2 regions of the Mesorhizobium sp. M1252 genome follow, and region 1 is predicted to be linked to the other one. Evidence: riboswitches for the same ligand, from Rfam matches in the RefSeq annotation. Region 1 holds a riboswitch; the other holds the start of a gene.
The links. Region 1 has a riboswitch for S-adenosylmethionine ahead of metX (homoserine O-acetyltransferase MetX). Riboswitches for the same ligand answer to the same signal wherever they lie in the genome.
Positions count from the first base shown of each region.

Region 2: linked by a shared signal. The riboswitch ahead of NKH22_RS03820 (O-succinylhomoserine sulfhydrylase) and the one ahead of metX (homoserine O-acetyltransferase MetX) in region 1 are both predicted to bind S-adenosylmethionine.

Region 1 covers NZ_JAMYLX010000010.1:96,672-102,806, reverse strand. The annotation lists gene NKH22_RS20660 (DUF1194 domain-containing protein) at 53-841, shown strand; gene NKH22_RS20655 (glycosyltransferase family 2 protein) at 893-1,828, opposite strand; gene NKH22_RS20650 (DUF1330 domain-containing protein) at 2,077-2,397, shown strand; gene metW (methionine biosynthesis protein MetW) at 2,405-3,019, opposite strand; gene metX (homoserine O-acetyltransferase MetX) at 3,016-4,185, opposite strand; SAM riboswitch at 4,246-4,323, opposite strand; gene hisC (histidinol-phosphate transaminase) at 4,450-5,559, shown strand; gene NKH22_RS20630 (prephenate/arogenate dehydrogenase family protein) at 5,564-6,135, shown strand, end outside.
Region 2 covers NZ_JAMYLX010000002.1:45,256-51,390, forward strand. The annotation lists gene NKH22_RS03810 (ABC transporter substrate-binding protein) at 30-800, opposite strand; gene NKH22_RS03815 (2'-deoxycytidine 5'-triphosphate deaminase) at 902-1,996, opposite strand; SAM riboswitch at 2,137-2,214, shown strand; gene NKH22_RS03820 (O-succinylhomoserine sulfhydrylase) at 2,272-3,462, shown strand; gene NKH22_RS03825 (ceramide glucosyltransferase) at 3,474-4,625, opposite strand; gene apaG (Co2+/Mg2+ efflux facilitator ApaG/CorD) at 4,847-5,239, shown strand; gene NKH22_RS03835 (Hsp33 family molecular chaperone) at 5,425-6,135, opposite strand, start outside.

The sequences.
Region 1 (6,135 bases):
TTCGCCGCGATCGCGGCGAAGATTCACGGGTCGAAACATCCGTGGTGCGGCCATGCTCGATGCGCTCAGCCTGCTTGCCTGCCTTGCCTGCACCACGCCCGTGGCTGCCCCGGCCGTTGCCGTGGATGTCGAACTGGTGCTGGCCGTCGACATCTCACAGTCGATGGACGAGAGGGAGTTCGCGCTGCAGCGCGCTGGCTATGTCGAGGCGCTCAGGCATCCCGATTTCATCAAGGCCGTGCGCTCGGGAACCACCGGGCGCATCGCGCTTGCCTATTTCGAATGGGCGGGCGTCGTGCGCGAGGATGGCGTCATCGCCTGGCAGGTGATCGACAGCGCAGAGAGCGCCAACGCCTTCGCCGACAGAATAGAAGCGCGGCCGTTCCGCAGCTTTCGCGGCACCTCGATTTCCGGTGCGCTTGCCTTCGGCGCCGGGCTGTTCGAGGGCACGGGGTTCGATGCGCCACGCAGCGTCATCGACATTTCCGGCGACGGTCCCAACAACACCGGGCTGCCCGTCGCCACGACACGCGATGCGGCGGTGGCCAAGGGCATCGTCATCAACGGCCTGCCGATCCTGATCAGCCCGTCGCCGACCTTCAGCCATCTCGACCAGTATTATGACGAGTGCGTCACCGGTGGGCCCGGCTCCTTCGTGTTGCCGATCTATGCGGCCTCGGAGTTCGCCACCGCCATACGCCGCAAGCTGATCCTGGAGGTGAGCGGCATCGCCGATGCGACCGTGGTCCCGATCGATGCCGCCGCACCCATGGACTGCCTGCAGGGCGAACGCGACCGGCGGCTATATTCCGACCCATATCTGCCGGAACTCGACAAATGAGGTTTGAGGCAGTTCGGAGGGGAAAGCCGCTGCTCGGCTTGTCGGCAAACTTCAGGCCGGCCGTGCACCGTATTTGTCGCGAAATTCGGCATAGAGATCGCGGCGCCAGCGCCGGCCGCCGACATAGCCACGCAACAGCTGCGGCAGCGAATAGCCAAGCGCCTTCGACGACCGGTTGGCCATATAGCCGGAGAACGCCTGCGAAACCCTGCCCTTGAGTGCATCGGCGATGAGCTGCCGGGCGATCATGTAAGGCGGAATGTAGGGGTAGCGGTCGGCGATATAGGGGTGCTTGTCGATCAAGCTCGCATAGGCTTCGACATAGCCGTCCCGGCGACCGGAGATCGAATTCTCCGAGTTGTACTTTTTCCAGTCGATCACTTCGGACAGCTGCGCGCCGCTGCGACGGGCAAAGCGCAGCAACAATTCGCGATCCTGCATGCGCGTGACGTCACTGTCGTAGCCGCCGATGGCCAGCAGCGACTCGCGCCGGGCGGTGATTGCCGACCCGGCAATGAAGATGGTCTGCGCGACAAGGGCCCGCTCCAGCGAGTCGCGGCTCAGCAGCGCCTCGCGGTTGACGCAGTTGGTGCGGCGATTGCCCTTCAGCGACACGAAGGAACTGATCAGCACTTCGAGCGAGGGATTGTTGTCGAACTGCTCCAGCGTCCGCGCCAGGCGATCCGGCAAATAGACGTCGTCGGAATCGAGGAATGTCACCACCGGCGCCTGCGCCCGCTCGATGCCGGCATTGCGGGCGGCATTGGCGCCGCGCCATTTCGAGCCAACATAGATCAGCCGTGGATCGCGGATTTCGGCAAGTGCGGCTGCCGTACCGTCGGTCGAGCCGTCATCGACGACAATGTGTTCGAACCGGGGAAAATTCTGCGCCAGCACGCTCTCCACGGCGCGCACCACCTTGCTGCGGCGATTGTGCGTCGGTGTGATCACCGAGATCAGCGGAGCGAGGTCGGTTGCCTTGGACATGTTGCTTCGATTGTGCCCCGAAATGCCTGGAGGCCGGAGGTTTTGATGGTCGCCGTCCAAGCCTTACCCCGGGATGGCATTCGCTTCGACGCTACAAAAAACCAGCGGCAATGTCATCACAAACTGTTGAGCCAGGACGCCGGTAAGCCGGCCGATTACCCCAGACGTAATCGACCGATGGCCATCATGTCTGCAGATTGCGCCAACGAAGCCGGTCGTCGGGCTTCGATCTCACAGGGAGTTCAGCCATGGCCGCCTACGCCGTCGCCCATATGCGTCAAGTCACAATGGGCCCGCAGATTGTCGAGTATCTGCAGAGGATCGACGCCACATTGGAGCCTTTCGGCGGCCGCTTCCTTGTCCACGGCGGCGACATGGAGGTGGTCGAAAACGAATGGCCCGGGCATCTGATCGTCATCGAGTTTCCGGACAGGGCGCATGCGTGGGGCTGGTACGATTCATCAGCCTATCGCGAGATTCTGGCCTTGCGCACCCACAACTCCCACGCCGATGTGATCATCGCCGATGGCGTTCAGCACCCGCACAAGGCGACGGACGTGCTGGAATAGGGGCAAACTACCGCTTCAGCAAGAACACCGCTTGCTGGCCGAAGAAATTCCAGAACCACCATGGCATCGACAGGCCGATCTTCTGGCCGTTGCCGTCGAGCGCGGTGGCTTTCTCGACCGAAGCGCCGAGTTCCTCGACCAGATTGACGAAGTCGCGGATGGTGCAGAAATGGATGTTGGGCGTGTCGTACCAGGAATAGGGCAGGTCCGCGGTCACCGGCATCCGGCCATTGACGAACAGCGACAGCCGCACCCGCCAGTGGCCGAAATTGGGGAAGGAGACGATGGCGCGGTTGCCGATTCGCAGCAGCTCGTCGAGCACCAGCTTCGGGTTGCGGGTCGCCTGCAGCGTCTGAGACAGGACGACGAAGTCAAAACCCTTGTCCGGATAGAATTCGAGGTCGGTATCGGCATCGCCCTGGATGACCGAGAGACCGCGCGCCACGCATTCATTGACGCCGCGCTGTGACAGCTCCAGCCCGCGGCCGTCGACCTGCTTGGTCTCCTGCAGGAGTTCGAGCAGCAGGCCGTCGCCGGAGCCGACATCGAGCACCCGCGACTGCGGCGGTATCAGGTTGGCCACGACTTCGAGGTCGACGCGCTGGCTGCCATTGACGCTCATGAGGCGAGCCCCCTTGCGCGGGCCGCCGAGCCGATGAAGCCCTTGATGGCGGCAAACAGTTCGGGTTCATCGAGCAGGAAGGCATCATGGCCGCGGTCGGTGTCGATCTCGACGAAGGAGACGGAGGCGCCGGCGGCGTTGAGCGCATGCACGATCGAGCGGCTCTCCTCGGTCGGGAACAGCCAGTCCGAGGTGAAGGACACCAGGCAGAAGCGGGTCTTGGTCCCGGCAAAGGCATCTGCCAACCGGCCGCCATGGTCGGCGGCGAGGTCGAAATAATCCATCGAACGGGTCATGTAGAGGTAGGAGTTGGCGTCGAAGCGGTCGACGAATGTCATGCCCTGGTGGCGCAGATAGCTTTCGATCTGGAAATCTGCGTCGAAACCGAAGGTCAGCGCTTCGCGGTCCTGCAGATTGCGGCCGAATTTCCGATGCAGGGCGGCTTCCGACAGATAGGTGATGTGGGCGGCCATGCGCGCCACGGCGAGCCCCTTTTCCGGGCGCTTGCCGTGCTCGAAATATTTGCCGCCATGCCAGTCCGGATCAGCCATGACAGCCTGGCGGCCGACCTCGTGGAAGGCGATGTTCTGCGAGGAATGGCGTGCGCCTGTGGCGATCGGCAGGGCCGAGAAGACGCGCTCGGAATAGCATGACGCCCATTCCAGCACCTGCATGCCGCCCATCGAGCCGCCGAGCACGCAAAACAGCTTTTCGATGCCGAAATGGTCGACCAGCATCAGTTGCGCCCGCACCATGTCGCGGATGGTGATGATTGGCAGGTCGAGGCCGTAGGGCTTGCCGGTGGCGGGATTGGTCGAGGCCGGACCGGTGGAGCCGAGGCAGCCGCCGATGACGTTGGAGCAAATGACGAAGAAGCGGTTGGTGTCGATGATCTTGCCGGGACCGATCAGCACTTCCCACCAGCCGGGCTTGCCGGTCACCGGATTGGTGCTGGCGACATGCTGGTCGCCGGTCAGCGCGTGGCAGACCAGGATGGCGTTGGTGCGGGCATCGTTGAGGGCGCCATATGTCTGGTAGGCGATCTGGAACGGCGACAAAAGCGTGCCGGCGTCAAGCTTCAGCGGCTTGTCAGGGCCAAAACGCAACACAGGGCTCGACGGGTTGTCGGCCTCGTTGTTGGTTTTTGTAGCGCGGAGCGCGGCCATGTGACTCTCCTTGCCCGCCGTCAGGCAATAAAAAACCGGCAATGCGATCGCAAAGCCGGTTACGTCACGCAAACGGCCCTTTAGCGAGTTGTTTAACGTGGCTGCAAGCCGACCGGCCAAATCACCACGGAACTGTTGCGTTCTTCTAGAACTCGTGCGGCCCGGCGTCAACGGCCAGCTATTGCCCGCCTCTCGACATTCGCGGCTACGGCTTGTATTTCCGCTGCGGCCTCCGGACGGAGGCATTCTCGATGGATTTGCGACATGGACAAGACAGCGGACAAGGCACGACCGACGCCCCGCGCGGGCATTATGGACATCGACGCCTATGTGCCGGGCAAGAGCACAGCACCGGCCGGCGTCGCCAAGGTCCATAAACTATCGTCGAACGAGAACCCGCTCGGCCCGTCGCCGAAGGCGATCGAGGCCGCGCGTGAAGTGGCTGCCAAGCTCGATGTCTATCCCGATGGCACCGCCCGCCGGCTGCGCGAGGCGATCGCCGAGGTGCATGGCCTCAACCCGGCAAACATCATCTGCTCCAACGGTTCTGACGAGATACTTGGCCTGCTGGCGCAGACCTATCTTGCGCCAGGCGATGAGGCGATTTTTACCGAACATGCCTTCATGGTCTACAAGATCTACATTCAGTCGGCGGGGGCCAAGCCGGTTGCTGTGAAGGAAACCGAGGAACGCGCCGACGTCGACGCGATCCTGGCCGCGGTGACGCCGCGGACCAAAATCATCTTCCTCGCCAATCCCAACAATCCGACCGGAACCTATCTGCCGTTCCAGGAGGTCCGCCGCCTGCATTCCGCGCTCCCGGGCAACGTGCTTCTGGTGCTGGACGCGGCCTATGCCGAATATGTCAGGCGCAATGACTATGAGGCCGGCATCGAGCTGGCGGGCAGCGCACAGAATGTGGTCATGACCCGCACCTTCTCCAAGCTTGGCCTTGGCGGCGCGCGCATCGGCTGGATGTATGGCCCACTGCACATCGTCGATGCCATCAACCGCATCCGCGGCCCTTTCAACGTTAACGCAACAGCGATCGAGGCCGGCATTGCCGCCATCCGCGACCGCGCCCATGTCGAGCGCAGTTCGTTGCACAACGAGACCTGGCTTACCTGGCTGAATGAAGAACTGACGAAGCTTGGGCTGCGCGTGACGCCCAGCGTCGGCAATTTCGTCCTCATCCACTTTCCCGACGACAAGAGGCATTCGGCTGAGGCGGCGGACGATTACCTCACCCAGCGCGGCTATATATTGCGGCGCGTTACCGGCTATGGCTTTCCCAATGCGCTGCGCATGAGCGTCGGCACCGAAGAAGCAAATCGCGGCGTCATCGATGCCCTCACGACATTCCTGAAAAGCTGAAACAATGACAGCACCGATGTTTGAAAAGATCGCGCTGGTCGGCATCGGCCTGATCGGCTCGTCGCTGGCCCGCATCATCCGCCGCGAGGGCCTGGCCCGCCATGTCGCCATCGCGACGCGCAGCCCGGCCACGCTGGCGCGGGCGAAGGAGCTCGGTCTTGGCGAGAGCTACACCACCGACGCCAGGGAAGCGGTCCGCGACGCCGACCTGATCATCGTCTCGGTGCCAGTGGGGTCGTCGGGCGAGGTGGCGCAAGAGATCGCAGCGGCGCTGAAAAAAGGCGCCATCCTCACCGATGTCGGTTCGACCAAGGCCTCCGTCATTGCGCAAATGCAGCCCTATGTGCCGGACGGCGTGCACTTCATTCCGGGACATCCACTGGCGGGTACGGAGAAATCGGGCCCGGATGCGGGTTTCGCCGAGCTGTTCGAAAACCGTTGGTGCATCTTCACGCCGCTGCCCGGCACCGATCCGGCGGCGCTGGAAAAGCTTTCGGAGTTCTGGCGGCGCTGCGGCTCCAACATCGACACGATGGACCCGCAGCATCATGATATGACGCTGGCCATCGTTTCGCA
Region 2 (6,135 bases), on a different contig from region 1:
TTGAGGGGGGAGATTGGCAGCGCCCACCGTCAATAAATATCGAAGTCGAAATACTTGGCCTGGATCTTCTTGTAAGTGCCGTCGGCGACGATGGCGTCTATCGCCGCATTCAGCTTGTCGCGCAGCGCCGTGTCTTCCAGGCGGACAGCGATGCCGGCTTGCGTCTCGGTGCCCTTGACGTCGCCGACAAGCTTGCAGCAGCCTTCGCTCGCCTTCTTCAGCCAGTCCATCAGCACGAACTTGTCGGAGATGACGGCGTCGAGACGGCCGTTCTGCAGGTCGGTGATCGCCTCTTCCTGGGTGGGGTAGAGTTTCGCCTCGGCGCCGGCCTTGCCATAGGCGTCCTGCGCATAGTCGGCCTGGGTGGTCGAGGCCTGCGCGCCCACCGTCTTGCCGGCAAGGGCTGCCGGTTCGGTGGAAGTGAGGTCGCTGTCCTTGGGCGCCACCAGCGCCAGCGGCGTCGTGTAGTATTTGTTGGTGAAGGCGACCTGTTTCTTGCGCTCCTCGGTGATGCTCATCGAGGCGATGATGGCGTCGAACTTTTTCGCCTGCAGCGCCGGGATGATGCCGTCCCAGTCCTGGGTGACGATCTCGCACTCGACCTTCATCTGCGCACACAGCGCATTGGCAATGTCGATGTCGAAGCCCTCGATCTTGCCGTCCGCGGTGATGGTGTTGAAGGGCGGATAAGCGCCCTCGGTGCCGATCTTCAATTTCTCCTGCGCCTCAGCCAGCGAGCCGGCCGATATCACCAGCATGGCAGCGCCCGCTGCCGATATGATCCATCTTGAAATCTGCATTTTGGTTCCCCTTGCGCGCCGTTCTCTTGCCGGCCACCGAAAGGCAGCCAAGCATGGTGAGGCAGCGCAGGCAAGTATTTTGCCTGACGGTGATCGAAGGTTCAGCCGGCGGGGCGGAAATGCTTGGAGAGCTTGAGGCCTTGCGCCTGGTAATTCGAGCCGAGATCGGTGCCGTAAAGCGCCTGCGGCCGCTTCAGCATGTGTTCGTAGACCAGCCGGCCGACGATCTGGCCGTGGTCGAGGATGAACGGCACTTCGTGGCTGCGCACTTCGAGCACCGCCCGGCTGCCGGTGCCGCCTGAGGCCGAATGGCCGAAGCCCGGATCGAAGAAGCCGGCATAGTGAACACGGAATTCGCCAACCAGCGGATCGAAGGGCGTCATCTCGGCGGCGTAGAGCGGCGGCACGTGCACGGCTTCGCGGCTGACCAGGATGTAGAACTCGTCCGGGTCGAGCACCAGTTCGCCGGCGCCGCTCTTATAGAGCGGCTCCCAGAAATCGACGGCATCCTGGGCGGCGCGCTTGTCGACATCGACCAAGCCGGTGTGATGCTTGCCGCGATAGCCGACCAGGCCGTTCTGGTCGCCGTCAAGATCGATCGACAGCGCAATGCCGCCGCCGGAAATGTTGGGCGGCTCGGTCGCCACCAGCATCTCGGCGCGGTGCAATTCGTTCAGTTCTGCCTCCGACAACAGCGCGTTGCCGGTGCGAAAGCGGATCTGCGACAGTCGCGATCCGGCGCGTACGACGATCGGGAAGGTGCGTGGACTGACTTCGAGATAAAGCGGCCCGTGATAGCCGGGGGCGATCTTGTCGAACTCATGGCCGCGATCGGTCATCACCCGGGTGAAGATGTCGAGCCGGCCGGTCGAGCTCTTCGGGTTGGCCGAGGCCGACACGTTTGCGGGCAGCGCCAGGCTTTCGAGCAGCGGCACGATGTAGACGCAGCCGGTTTCCAGCACCGCGCCCTCGGCGAGACTGAACTCATGCAATTTCAGCCGGTGAAGCTTGTCGGCCACCAGATGATCGGGACCCGGCAGGAAGGAGGCGCGCACGCGAAAAGCCTTGTCGCCGAGCCTGAGATCGAGGCTCGCCGGCTGCACCTGGTCGACATCGAGCGCGCGCGGCGACTTCAGCGCGCCGGACTGAAACAGCACGGAAATGTCCTGATCGGGAAGAATGCCTGTCTGCCGCAAAAGGCTGGCTCCGCTCCAAGGTCGGTCTCTTTGTGGCAGGTTCTTGCCGCAAAACCGCTGGATATTATTGCGGAACCTGCCTGGTACAAACCTCTTAATGAAGCCGGCAATTGACGCAAGCGCAGGTGAGGTCTAAAGGGTCGTTATCCCGTGGTGATTTGGCCGGTCGGCTTGCAGCCACGTTAAACAAGTCGCTAAAGGACCGTCGGGCCGCAAGGCCATATGGACCGGTTGCGACTTTCGCGGCCGGTTTTTTTGTGTCTGGAACAAAAGCGATGAGCACCAAGAAGCGTAACTGGAAACCTCAGACCGCACTCGTGCACGGGGGAACGCTGCGTTCCCAGTTCGGCGAGACGTCCGAAGCGATGTACCTCACCCAAGGCTATGTCTACGAGACGGCGCAGGCTGCCGAGGCCCGTTTCAAGGGCGAGGAGCCGGGCTTCATCTATTCGCGCTATGCCAACCCTACCGTCGACATGTTCGAAAAGCGCATGTGCGCGCTGGAGGGTGCCGAAGATGCGCGCGCCACGGCGTCCGGCATGGCGGCGGTGACGGCAGCGCTCCTGTGCAGCGCCAAGGCCGGCGACCATATCGTTGCGGCGCGCGCGCTGTTCGGCTCCTGCCGCTGGGTGGTGGAGACGCTGGCGCCGAAATACGGCATCGAGGCAACGCTGGTCGACGGCACCGACATCGCCAACTGGGAAAAGGCGGTGCGGCCGAACACGAAACTGTTCTTCTTGGAAAGCCCGACCAATCCGACGCTGGAAGTGGTCGACATCGCAGCGGTGGCGGCGCTCGCCACCTCGATCGGCGCCAGGCTGATCGTCGACAATGTCTTTGCCACGCCCTTGCAGCAGAAGCCCTTGCAGCTCGGCGCCCATATCGTCGTCTACTCCGCGACCAAGCACATTGACGGCCAGGGACGCTGTCTCGGCGGCATCATCCTGTCGGACAAGAAATGGATCGACGAGAATTTGCACGACTATTTCCGCCACACCGGCCCGAGCCTGTCGCCGTTCAACGCCTGGACGCTGCTCAAGGGCCTGGAGACGCTGCCGGTTCGGGTGCGCCAGCAGACGGAAAGCGCGGCCAAGATCGCGGATTTCCTGGCAGGACGGCCGGAAATCGCCCGCGTCATCTATCCCGGCCGCGCCGACCACCCGCAGGCCGACATCGTCAAGAAGCAGATGACGGGCGGATCGACGCTGATCTGCCTCGACGTCAAGGGCGGCAAGCAGGCGGCCTTCGCCTTGCAGAACGCGCTCGACATCGTGCTGATCTCCAACAATCTCGGCGACGCCAAGAGCCTGATCACCCATCCGGCGACCACCACGCACAAGAACCTCAGCGACGAAGCTCGCGCCGAGCTTGGCATCGGGCCGGGAACGCTCAGGCTGTCGGTCGGTCTTGAGGATACGGACGATCTGCTGGAGGACGTTGCGCAGGCGCTGAAGGCAGCCGGATAGGCCGCGAGGCGTCACGCTCCCGACGAAACCTCTTCCAGTTCGGCCGTCTTGGTGCCGATGGTCATGGTGTTGCCGCGCCAGTCGACGGCGCCGCTCAGCCAGCCGCGCGCCCAGATGGCGGGAAGCATCATGTCGCGGACCATCATCGCCGGGACCATGCGCAGCGACAGATGCCAGCCCTTGGCCGCGGCCAGCGCGCATTCGGGAATGTAGGCCGCCGTCAGCACGGCCATCACCGTGGCCGGCAGGCTGATGCCGGCACTTGCGGCCGCCACCAGCGCCAACGCCAACGGCACGGCGACGCCGGTCAGGATCTCGGGTGCGAAAAACAGTGGGAAGGTGACGCGGCGCAACCGCGCCCAGCGCGCCTGGCGCGACCAGATGTCGGCAAGTCGGCGCTGCCCCAGTGGTTGCTCGAAAGGCGAGGCAACGAGATTGACGTGCAGGCCCAGTCCGTTGACCAGCTTGGTTGCAGCAGCATCCTCGGCGATCTCGGCGGCCAGCGCGCGGATACCGCCATTGGTATCGAGCATCGGCTTGTTCCACAGCATGCTCTTGCCCTGGGCAAAGCCGAGACCGAGCGCCTCGCCGGCATATTGCCAGCGCGCCTGCAGCGTGTTGAGGAACGCGCATTCGACCTCGGCCCAAAAGCCATCCGGCCGAGAGCCGATCGGCGTCGAGCAGATAAGCCCGGTATTGGTCCGCCAGGCCGCCATCAGGTGCTGGACGTAATCCCTTGGCATCAGCACGTTGGAATCCGCCAGAATAACCCAATGATAGCGCGCCGCTTCCCAGCCCTTGACGCAGTTGTTGAGCTTCGGGTTGCTGCTGACGCGGTCGTCGCCGATCAGCAGCCGGGCCGGCACGTTGGGAAACAGGACGATCGCCCTGTTTATCAGTTTGACGACGGGATCGTCGGCGTGAGCGACGCAGAAGATCAGTTCGTAGCGCGGCCAGTCGAGCGAGAAGGCTCGCTGCAGCGTCTCTTGTGTGAACGGCTCCACGCCGCGCGACGGCACGACGATCGAGACCGGTGGCTGCTCGCCGGACGGCGGAGGGATAAGGCGACGCGCTTGCAGTTTCGACGAAGCAAGCAGGATGCTGGCGAGATTGGAAAGAAGCAAAGCGGAGGAAGCGAAGGCGGCTGTGAGAGCTGGTTCCATCGAGATCTGGTCACTCCGGAAAGGCCGCTCGCGGCTGCTTTGTCAGTCGACAGATGGGCCTTGAGTCGCCGGCAAGGTTTGCGCACACCAACATTGTCATGTGTCACTTAAATGACATTGTTTGTCGGCACTGCGCTTTGAGGCTGGCAGGACATGCCGCTCTGCGCGTATCAAACCGCATGGCGCGACAAATGTTCCCTGCTGCGCAACCGGAGCAGCCCATGTACCGCGCCGTCACGCGCAACATCGAAGTGCAGGTCAGACCGTTCTACCTGGAGGACCGCTCGGACCCGGCGGAGAACCGTTATGTCTGGGGCTACCAGGTGACGATCGACAACCAGTCGGACGATTTCGTGCAGCTTATGGCGCGTTACTGGCACATCACCGACGGCAGCGGCCGGGTCGAGGAAGTGCGCGGCGCCGGCGTGGTCGGCGACCAGCCTGAGCTCAATCCCGGCGACAGCTATCAATACACGTCAGGCTGCCCGCTCTCGACGCCCTCCGGCTTCATGGTCGGCCACTACACCATGCGCAACAAAAAGGGCGAGACGTTCGACGTCGCTATTCCCGCGTTTTCGCTGGATCTGCCGGGGACCCGACGGACGGTGAATTAGGGGTTTTCTCCCCGTCACTATACGGGGAGAAATGCCCGGCAGGGCAATGAGGGGCAGCGCCAGAGTCATGAGGTTATCTTCCACGCACATGACCTAGGCTATGCGCGGCCATTCACCAAAGTTCGCGCTGCCCTCATCCGCCCTTCGGGCACCTTCTCCCCGTGAACGGGGAGAAGGAAGAGATGCTACTGAGTTGCAAACTCCGCCGGGTCGAAGTCGTACTGCTTCGAGCAGAACTCGCAGGCGACGTGGATGCCGCCATCTTCGGTGCTGTCCTTGATCTCCTGCGCGGAAAACCCCTCGAGGATGCCGCGTATCTTGTCCCTTGAGCAGGAACATTGGTCGGCGACCGGCACGCCGCCGAAGACGCGCACGCCATGTTCGTGGAACAGCCTGTAGAGCAGCCGCTCGGCGCCGATGGTCGGGTCGATCAGCTCGGTCGGCTCGATGGTGCCGAGCAGCGCCACCAGCTCGCGCCACGAATTGTCGGCCGGCTCCTGCGTCACGTCACGCGGATCGCCGTCGCCGCCCGAAATGTCGGGCACGCGCATGCGCTCGGGTGACTGCGGCAGGAACTGCGCCAGGATGCCGCCGGCGCGCCACTGCTCACGAGCGCCGCCGGGACCTGGCGTCAGAAGCTTGGCCACCGACAGCCTGAGGTCGGTCGGGATCTGCTCCGACTGGCGGAAATAGGTGCGCGCGGCGTCCTCCAGCGTCTCGCCGTCGAGCTGGACGATGCCCTGATAGCGCTGCGTGTGCGCGCCCTGGTCGATGGTCAGCGCCAAAACGCCGCTGCCCAGCAGCGTCTGCTGCGAGGTCTGGCCTGCGGCCACCAGGGCCTCCAGCCGGTCGGCGTCGAAACGCGCATAGGCGCGCAATGCCGAAGGCGTGGAGAA